2 regions of the Paenibacillus sp. PK3_47 genome follow, and region 2 is predicted to be linked to the other one. Evidence: riboswitches for the same ligand, from Rfam matches in the RefSeq annotation. Region 2 holds a riboswitch; the other holds the start of a gene.
What was found. Region 2 has a riboswitch for cobalamin ahead of C2I18_RS16625 (S-layer homology domain-containing protein). Riboswitches for the same ligand answer to the same signal wherever they lie in the genome.

Region 1: another riboswitch for cobalamin. It lies ahead of C2I18_RS14140 (anaerobic ribonucleoside triphosphate reductase); the one in region 2 lies ahead of C2I18_RS16625 (S-layer homology domain-containing protein).

What each region holds. Positions count from the first base shown of each region.
Region 1 covers NZ_CP026029.1:3,190,173-3,195,072, forward strand. Annotated here, with positions in the region: gene C2I18_RS14130 (ribonucleoside-diphosphate reductase subunit alpha) at 1-1,070, opposite strand, end outside; gene nrdG (anaerobic ribonucleoside-triphosphate reductase activating protein) at 1,260-1,775, opposite strand; gene C2I18_RS14140 (anaerobic ribonucleoside triphosphate reductase) at 1,772-3,757, opposite strand; cobalamin riboswitch at 4,042-4,271, opposite strand; gene C2I18_RS14145 (MTH1187 family thiamine-binding protein) at 4,609-4,900, shown strand, end outside.
Region 2 covers NZ_CP026029.1:3,742,337-3,747,236, reverse strand. Annotated here, with positions in the region: gene C2I18_RS16625 (S-layer homology domain-containing protein) at 1-2,985, opposite strand, end outside; cobalamin riboswitch at 3,344-3,540, opposite strand; gene C2I18_RS16620 (GAP1-N2 domain-containing protein) at 4,162-4,900, opposite strand, start outside.

The DNA.
Region 1 (4,900 bases), 550 kb from region 2:
CGCGCTTCAACAGCCTCCATGAACAGATCGGGCAGGCAGACGCCGTGGAAAACATCATGCGCACGCATCCGCTCGTCACCATTGTTCAGCTTCAGGTCAAGAAAGGCGAGGATGTCCTTATGGAATACGTCGAGATAGACGGCGACAGCGCCTTTGCGGGTGCCGAGCTGGTCCACGCTGACAGCGGTATTGTTCAGCTGGCGGATCCAGGGGATCACGCCGGAGCTCGTATTCTTGTGGCCGCGGATATCGGAGCCGCGGGCCCGGACCTTGCCGAGGTAGACGCCGATGCCGCCGCCCATTTTGCTGAGCCGGGCTACATCCGTGTTGGAGTCGAAAATCCCCTCCAGCGAGTCATCCACCGTATCGATGAAGCAGCTGGAGAGCTGTCCGGCCACTTTTTTACCGGCGTTGGACATGGTTGGTGTTGCGGCGGTCATGTAGATGTTGCTCATGGCCCAGTAGGCTTCCTTCACAAGCTCCATCCGTTTCTCTTCCGGCTCCTGGTGCATCAGGTACATGGCGATAACCATATAACGTTCCTGCGGCAGCTCCATGACACGGCCGTCAAAATCATGGGCCAGATAACGGTCAGACAGGGTAAGCAGGCCGATATAATCGAACAGCAGGTCACGCGTGTAATCAATGGTGCCCCCAAGCTCGGCAATTTGTTCTTTGGTGTAGTGGGTCAGCAGCTCTTCGCGGTAGATGCCTTTTTTGACAAGCTCGGCAATGAGCGGATAGAGCTCGCCGTAAGGCTCGTCCGGATAGGCCTTGTAGCGGCGGTTAACGGCAGCTTTTTTGTAGAGGGAGGTCAAAAGGGAACGTGCGGCAGCAAACTTCCAGTCCGGCTCTTCTTTGGATACGAGCTCAAGGGCGCTCATCGTGAACGCGCTGCTGATCTCTTCACCGCTGACCTCGCTGCGGCGCAGCTTGGAGTTCACACCGCGCAGGAGGCTGTCTTTGCTCAAGTGCTCCAGGCCATTCAGGATACGGTCGGCATAAACAGACAGGCGGATTTCATCAAAAGCTAACTGGCGGTTTTCGGGCTTCACTACAAGTTCTGGCATAATACATTCATCCTTTCGACTTTAGAGATAATTGTGAATATCAAAATTTGAAGTATATGGGCACAGAAAGCAGCTAAGAAAAGGGCTTAGCGTGCTTTTGTAATTACCGTTATTCAATTATGCAGAGGCTGCCCTTGCCTGTGAGGGGAGGTGCAGCCTACTTCAACTGTTCATAAGTTACAATTATCACTACAGCACCGCAGGCTGCCAATGGATGATCTCCGTACCTGCTAGACTGGCCGGAATATCAATGATACGCTGGTTGCTGCTGCCGCGGTAGGGGAGGGTGGTGTCTTTGAGCTCTTCCACAAAACGTCCGTCAATAACGACCTGGCACAAGTTCAGCAGATTCCACTCCGGCGAGCCCGGATGGGCTGTAAGCTCTTCATAGGTGTATCCCGTGTAGATCCAGACCGGGAAGTCCGGCAGTACACTTCGCAGCTCATGAATGAAGCCCGCCGCCTCTTCCGCTGAGAAAAAAGGGTCACCGCCAGCCAGCGTAAGCCCGTCCAGCAGCGGATTGGCTGCCAGCTCGGCTATAATCTCATGCTGCCGCTCCAGCGTGAAAACCTCACCGTAATTGAAATTCCAGGTTTTCGGATTAAAGCATCCCGGGCAGCGGTGGCGGCACCCGCTCAGGAAGAGGACGGCCCGCATGCCCTCGCCCTCATTGATCGATTCCGGATAGTAGCCGCATATATTCATAGATGCTTGACGCGGTCCCGTACTTCGGCCTGCTTGGCCGCGTTGAAGCGGGTCTGGTAATCGCCGGTCAAATACCCGGTCACCCGGCGCAGACGGCGGATATGGGTATCGTGCTCATGGGCGCCGCAGGAAGGGCAGTGGGTGCCGATGACCCCTTCGTAGCCGCAGCCGGAGCAGCGGTCAATCGGATGATTGATGCTGAAATAGCTGATTTGCTGTTCAAGCGCATATTTGATGATCTTAACAAAAGCCGCCGGGTTGCTGCGGGCGTTGCCGTTAAGCTCAACATAAGAGATGGCGCCGGCGTTGCAGTGCTCATGGAACGGCGCTTCAAGACTGATTTTTTTGGCTGCACCCAGCTCATAATAGACCGGAATGTGGAACGAGTTCGTATAGTACTCGCGGTCGGTTACGCCCGGGATGGAGCCCAGCACCTTGCGGTCTACTTTGGTGAATTTGCCTGACAGCCCTTCAGCAGGCGTGGCAAACAGCGTAATATTGAGATCCAGCTCTTCGCTCTTGCGGTCGCAGTACTCGCGCATGTGGCGGACAATGGCAAGCGCCTTGGCATGAACCTCTGCATCTTCGCCGTGATGTTTGCCGTACATGGCCTTCATGCATTCTGCGATGCCGATGAAGCCGATCGACAGGCTGCCGTGCTTCAGCAGATCGCCGACGCTCTCCTCAGGAGCCAGCATTTCGCCGCCTTCCCAGACCCCTTCACGCATCATGAAATCGGAAGCCTTGGCCTTCTGGGCGGCCTGGATGCGGAAGCGGTGCAGCAGTCCCTCCAGGGCGATATCCATATAGTGATTAAGGTCCTCATAGAAGCCTTTTTCGTCTGCAGTAAGGCGCCGGCCTGTAATGGTACCGTGAGCCAGACCCAGACGGACCAGATTCAGCGTGTTAAAAGAAAGGTTGCCTTTGCCGGAGCAGTGATTGCGTCCGAAGCGGTCGCCCAGCACCCGCGTGCGGCAGCCCATGGTTGCGAATTCCGTATCCGGATCAGCCGGATCGTAATACTGCAGGTTAAGCGGCGCATCCAGGTTGGCAAAGTTCGGGTACAGTCTGCGGGCGGAGCATTCGGCGGCTTTGAGGAACAGCTCATAGTTCGGATCGCCCTGCTGCTGGTTGATACCCTGCTTGCATTTGAAAATCTGGATCGGGAAGACCGGTGTTTCACCGCTGCCGAGCCCGTTCATGGTCGCCGTCAGCAGAGAGCTGATTACGAGCTGGCCTTCAGGTGAAGTACAGGTGCCGTAATTAATGCTGGTAAAAGGAATCTGTCCGCCGGAACGGCTGGACATCGTATTCAGATTATGTATCATGCTCTCAGCGGCCTGGAGCGTTTCGATCTCGGTCTCTTTTAACGCAAAACGGAAGGAACGCGGATACTGCTCCGCCAGATCGCTGCGGCTCATTGTGATTTCGCCCAGATGCTCACCGGCCTGGCCTTCTTCAAAGTACTCCAGACCTTTACGGAACAGCTTGGCAAAGGATTTGGTCACATATGGCGCCAGATCAAAATCGATCTTGTTGGCGGATACGCCGCCGTACTGCGCATTCTGCTGGGACTGGAAAATAATCGCCACCAGCGACATCGCCGTCATAATCGAGTTGGGAGGGCGGACGCTGCCGTTGCCCGTGTTGAAGCCTTCGCGGAGAAGACGTTCGAACGGAATGAAAATACAGTTCGTCGTTCCAATGGCGTATTGGTCCAAGTCATGGACGTATACTACATTGTCTTCGATCGCCTGTACCAGCTGCGGCGGCATGGTGAAGTTGCGTGCATACCATTTGGAATACTCGCTTCCGAATTTGCTCATCTTTCCGGAGAAGCTCTCCCCGTTCAAATTGGCGTTCTCGCGCAGCAGGTCAAGATCCCGGCTGTCGATAATGTCGCGTCCCAAATGTATAACTTCTTCCAAAAGAACCTCCTGTGCAGCTTGTCCACCGTTGTACCGTTTCTCCAGCAGCGTCATTATGTAGCTCTCTCCCCTCGGTATTATAATCAGGAAGTCCAACCTCCTGACATCAGTAAAAAAAGCATCTCCTGCCAAATAGGCGGGAAATGCCCGGATGCGGGTGCGGCAAGGATCCCTGTACGGATCTTGCCGGTGATGTGTAATGCAGAAGCCGATACCTGAAGGTGATAAGCTTTATTACCCTCAGGTATCGGCAGCCTCTATTCCCTGAAATAGGGCAGGCTGATCTGCTTGTGCAGGCCGCATGCGGACACCTCGCCTGTTTCCCGCAGGCACTAGATATGGTGTCGGTAAAACAGGCAGGCCTCCTGGCTTCCGCTGAATCTTCCGGCGCCTTCCCGGGGACTCTTAGGCCCCAGTGGCTGCTGCCGGAGGATGCTGCCGCGCAGGCTCCGGAAAGTCTGCGTACATCCGGTTACAGTGGCGGGACCGCAGCGGAATTTCACCGCGTTTCTCTATTAAGCTTCTGCACTCCTGTTGAGAGTGAAGCACCTGTTTTCACTATATTTTGTTGTCGTTAGTTAAAAATAACCCAATATATTGTGTTTGTAAACCACATTTTTCTAAACCCGCGCCGGGAGCGGAATCCGCCGCCTTACTCACAAGTGATCCACAGGTTAGTCCACAGGTAATCCACAATGTATCCGCAAAAATTCATATTTAAAGTCATAAATTGTCCGAAAATATGCCACAAAGACTTCATAAAAATAGTGCGCGTGACACTGTAAATGAGATAGGGGGAACAGCTATATATTGATGTGATTTGTAGGAGAGCTGATCAGTTGGTAAAATAAGAGGACAGTTAAACTGTGCAGAATGCAGTTACAAATGAACAGGAGGAATTAACGATGGCGATTGGCGAAGTTACGGTCATTCCGATTGGCACGGGCAGCACCAGCCTCAGCAGCTATGTGGCCGATATGCAGCGGGTGCTGCAGACCGTGGAGGGCATTACTTACGAGCTGACCTCTATGGGCACCATTATAGAAGGTCCGGTATCCAGAATTCTCGCTGCGGTAGAGGCGCTGCACGAGTCCCCTTTTACAGCCGGAGCGCAGCGGGTATCCACTTCACTTAAGATCGATGACCGCCGCGACAAGCCTTCCACCAGCCGCAGCAAGCTGGAAGCCGTGGAGCGCA
Region 2 (4,900 bases):
CGACAGTTCTGCCTCCTTCAGGAACTTGGTTCCGTCTGGAGTAAATTCATACAATCCCGATACCAGTTCGGAACGTTCTGACTTCATCTCCTGCACCCGGATCTTGACTGTACCGGATACAGATCCGGCAGGCAGCTGAAGCTGCACTTCACTGCCGTTATCCTTCAGTACAGAAGCAGCTGCCGGGGTTACCTCCTGCTCCATAGCTACCTGATTGCCCGCCAGCTTCTGGCGGAGCGCCGCTGCGGCTGCAGCAGTCATCGGATTACCGGCATTGGTTACAGAGGTTGTCTGTCCCACCTGCTGGAGCGGCAGGGTATTCCCGGAAGTGATGCTCACAGTACTTGCTGTGCTGCCGGAGCCGCTGCCCGTATTGCCTGCAGGTGCCGCGCCCACATCTGTCCCCAGATTTGTCGTATAACGCCATGTGAGCACATCACCGTTCTGAAGCTTGTAGCTTCCGGCGCTGGATTTTGGATCTGTGCCGTTGACCAGGTACATCCATCCGCTCTGCGGCCCGCGGTCAAACTCGCCCAGGCCGTCAATTGAACGTACATACAGGCCATCTCCGCTTCCCGAAGCAACAACTTTGCTGCCCAGCTGACGGACAAGCAGGCTGTATGCCGTTTCTCCCGGATTCAGGACGACATTTGTACTCGGCAGAATCGTTCCCTTACTGCTGTCTCCGATAACCGAAATCGTTGCCGAAGCCTGCACCGGGGTTACTGACGGAGAGGAAACAACCAATTGCTGTGCGTAACGTACTACGCTCGGTGTACTGTCAGGAACATAACCGGTTACCGCAAGCTGGTGGGTACCTGCCGGCAGGCCTGATTCAAAAACAGCAACGCCCTGATCATTGGTAGTTACGCTGAGGTTGCCTGCAGAAACTTGAACGCCTGCTGCAGGTGATGTGACCGCACTAGTAACAAATGTTACATCATCGGATACCCAACGTTTTTGTGTAACTGCAACTGTAAATTTCTCGCCTGGCTCAGGCTGCGGGCTGCTGATGGTGACTGAATCTACCACCGGGGTATTCATTCCGCCAAAATAGATCAGAATACGGTCCGCTTCCTTAAGCGGATAGGAATCCATCCCTAATTCAGGATACATCCATTCTCCGCCTCGATGGACAAGAAAAGTCCAATAGCCGCCGCCGTAAGTGCCGCCCTTAATCCCGTTAATTCCGTCAACCATACTGCCAAACGGATATACAGTAATATCGAGCGGGATATTGCGGGCCGCCGTGAGCTGTTTCAGCGCATCCAGAGCATTGATGGCCGTTAGCTTGCCTTCTGCCACTGTTCCCTGCGGTCCTTCAACAGACAGGTGAACTGCTACACCTACCTTCAATGCTTGCTTATGTTTAACAATTGCCGGAGTTTTGCCTTCCGCATAAGCAGTGACGGCCAATTCGTAATCTCCTGCCGGCAGACCTGATTCAAAAACAGCAACGCCTTGATCATTTGTAGTTACGCTGATGCCGCCTGCAGTGACTTGAACGCCTGCTGCCGGGGATGTAACCGTACTAGTAGCATATGTCACATCATCGGTTACCCAATGTTTTTGTGTTACTGCAACTGTAAATTTCTCGTCTGGCTCAGGCTGCGGGCTGCTGATGGTGACTGAATCTACCACCGGGGTATTCATTCCGCCAAAATAGATCAGAATACGGTCCGCTTCCTTAAGCGGATAGGAATCCATCCCTAATTCAGGATACACCCATTCCCCGCCTCGATGGACAAGAAAAGTCCAGTAGCCGCCGCCGTAAGTGCCGCCCTTAATCCCGTTAATTCCATCAACCATACTGCCAAACGGATATACAGTAATATCAAGCGGAATATTGCGGGCCGCCGTGAGCTGTTTCAGCGCATCCAGAGCATTGAGGGCCGTTAGTTTGCCTTCTGCCACTGTTCCCTGCGGTCCTTCAACAGACAGCGCCACATTAACGGCAGAGGGTTCTTCAGGCTGCGCAGGCTTAGGGAAGTCATACAGCTTGCCGCTGCCGCCGAGCAGATTGTAGGCAACGAGGGCCTGCAGGCCCTGCTCGGTTGCCTGTGAATTAGCAGCAGCACCTGGGGTATGTGAAAAACCGCCGCCTTGCACGAAGAAGCTCATTAATCTTCCTACAAGGTCGGTTCCATTCTTAGTAAAACGTTCCCCTGTTGGATCAATTCCGTTGGAAGTGAGCGCGATAATAGCCTGGGCAACACTTTCACTGCTGCCGCCGTAGCCACCGTTGGCATCTTGACGGGAGGATAGCCATTGTACAGCTTTTTCACCGGCTGTCTTCACTTCAGGCTTATCTTGGTACGGCGCCAACGCTGTCAGGGTCATCGCCGTTATATCAGGATCTCCGGCCGAGCCGAACAGGGCAAAACCGCCATCATCTTTTTGTTGTTTCAGAATCTCGTCTACCAGCGCTGTGCGTGTCCACTTGGCACCGTCCGGAATAGTATAGCTGCCGGAATCAAGCGCAAGCAGTGCATACACGGGTCCGTTCACCGTCTCACTGCTCATTTTGTCGCTGTTATACAGCTTCTCCAACAGGTTGTACCCTGCTGCAGAACCGCTGCCGGCGAAATTCGCCGCATCACCGCCAAGAGCTGTTATGGCAAGTACGGTCCGGGCATAATCGGTAACTTTGCTAAGTCTGCCTTCAGTCTGTACTGTGTTCTCCAACACTTGGAGATAGCTCCCCGGCACCTGGTATCCGGCCCGGGTTATCCCGATCGCCTCCCAGTCGGACTTCACACCGCTGTTTAGGATAAGCTTGACGGTGTCTTCTATAGCTTCGGATACAGTGATTTGGGGAGCGTCGGCTGCAGATACATCTGTCGCACCAGTGTCTGCTGCCGCTAGGGCTGTCTCAGCAGCAAAAGCCTGTCCTGCCGGAACAAAAGCCGAACCCAACGTTGAAATAACCAGCAATAATGCCAGACCAAGCACAAAGGACTTGGCAGAAAGAATCGTCTTCATCATTAACCTCTTTCCTATAATAATATTAGTCTTGCAGCAGACACTACAAAAAAGCATCTGCCGATACTCGCTTCACATTACCTGCCTGATTCAGCACTCTTTCTCCAGGAGCATAAATCAGCCGGATGAACGCAACCCGCCTGTCCGCACTAAATATCCCCACAAACTGAGTGGGGCCTTGCTTCAATGTGTTATCAAGTTCTTTGCGGGAGGGCCCAAAAGTTTACACATTCTGACACGCTAATAAGCCGCCCCACGAAGGGCGGCCAGGGAAAATACACAGCGAGCATAACGGTGCCAAAGCCACACCGACAGTTCATTTCATCTGCATATGTTCCGCATTCTCACCCCACGAAGAATAGAAACGTTCCGGAAAAAGGCAGGTCTCCTGGCTTATGCTTCATCGCTTCCCTCTGCCTTCCCACCCTTGATCACAGGACAGTGGCACTCCGAGAGTTGCTTCGCATTTACAGTGGCGGGTCCGCACCGGATTTGCACCGGACTTCCCTTTTAAGCGGATTCTACGCGTAGAACCGCACCTTTTCCTAGTGCTTATTAAATTTTAATTATTTTCATAATCATATCTAGTAATCTCCGGTATGTCCATAGAAAAGCTGAATGGAAAACGGTACCCGGTCAGGAGTTAGTGACTGTTACCTGCGAATGCCAACAGGATTTGAGAGATTCCAAATGTTAGTTAGTCAGCCGTTCTCCGCTTTTATTGAAGAAAATAGTCCGGCGGCGGGGATAGTTGTTGTGAGGATGATAGCGGCTTGTGCTAATGGAAATGGGCGTCAGCAGTTTTATAGGGTTTAAGGGTACCTATTTTACCGGAATCCTGAGCGACTGACCGAGCGTAACGGACACAGGGGGCGTTATTTCCGCGATTTCAGGCGCTCACAGAATCTAACGGACTCAGTGGGCCTTATTTTCAGTAAAAGTGTGCAGATGAGGTCATTTTGGTGCGAATAACGGAACCTCGGTCCGTTAGAAATAATAAGCGTGCCAAAATCAATAAATAACGGATCCTGGGTCCGTTAGCGCAGGGAATGTCCATAAAAGTAAAGCAGCGTTTCCCCGAATTACGGGAAACGCTGCTTTGTCTGGTTTTACTATGAGAAACATTCAGCTCTGTCACATTCGCAGCATAATCCGCATATGAGGTAGCGGCTCATGCTGTTACTCAGCTTCCGCATCCGCACTTGCTTCAGCGGAAGGCTCAGGGCTGCCTGTATCAGCATCCGTATCAGCAGCTGACGGAGTAGCTGACGGCGGCGTACTGCCAGGACTTGCTTCGAGCATCAGCGAGTACTTTCCGGCGGTGATCATATCACCTACCGCAACGCTGGCTCCCGCTTCAAGCAGCGCGTTGACGGTGTACGGAGCCGTGCCTGTGTTGGCGGCAGGCGCGTTCTCTGCCGCGCCGCCATCACCCTCAGCGGCCGCGTTCTCCCCCGCGCCGCCATCACCTTCAGCGGCCGCGTTCTCCGCCGCGCCGCTATCGCCCTCGGCAGGCGCGTCCTCCGCTGCGCCGCCCTCGCCCTCGGCAGGCGCGTTCTCCGCCGCGCCGCTCTCTTCCCCGGCTGCATCCGCCGCAGCCGCGTTTCCGCCGCCGTCATCCCCGGCGGCTCCAGCCTCCGGCGATTGAACGGGACAGCCGCCCCGTTCAATCGCCGTAACATCGTAGGCCACCGCGTCCCCGCCGGAGGCCGTTACACTAATCACCGCCGGGTTAAAGGCGGTGCATTCCTCAGCGTCGGCAAAGGAGAACACCAGCCGGCTGCCGGTCCCCTCCGCCCCTTCGCTGCCGAGATACACGGCAGCGGGGGCAAACGCGGCCGCAGCGGACGGCGACGGACTGGCCGCCGGCAGAGCGGCCTCCTTGCTGTCCGGGCGCAGCAGGCTGACCGCCACAATG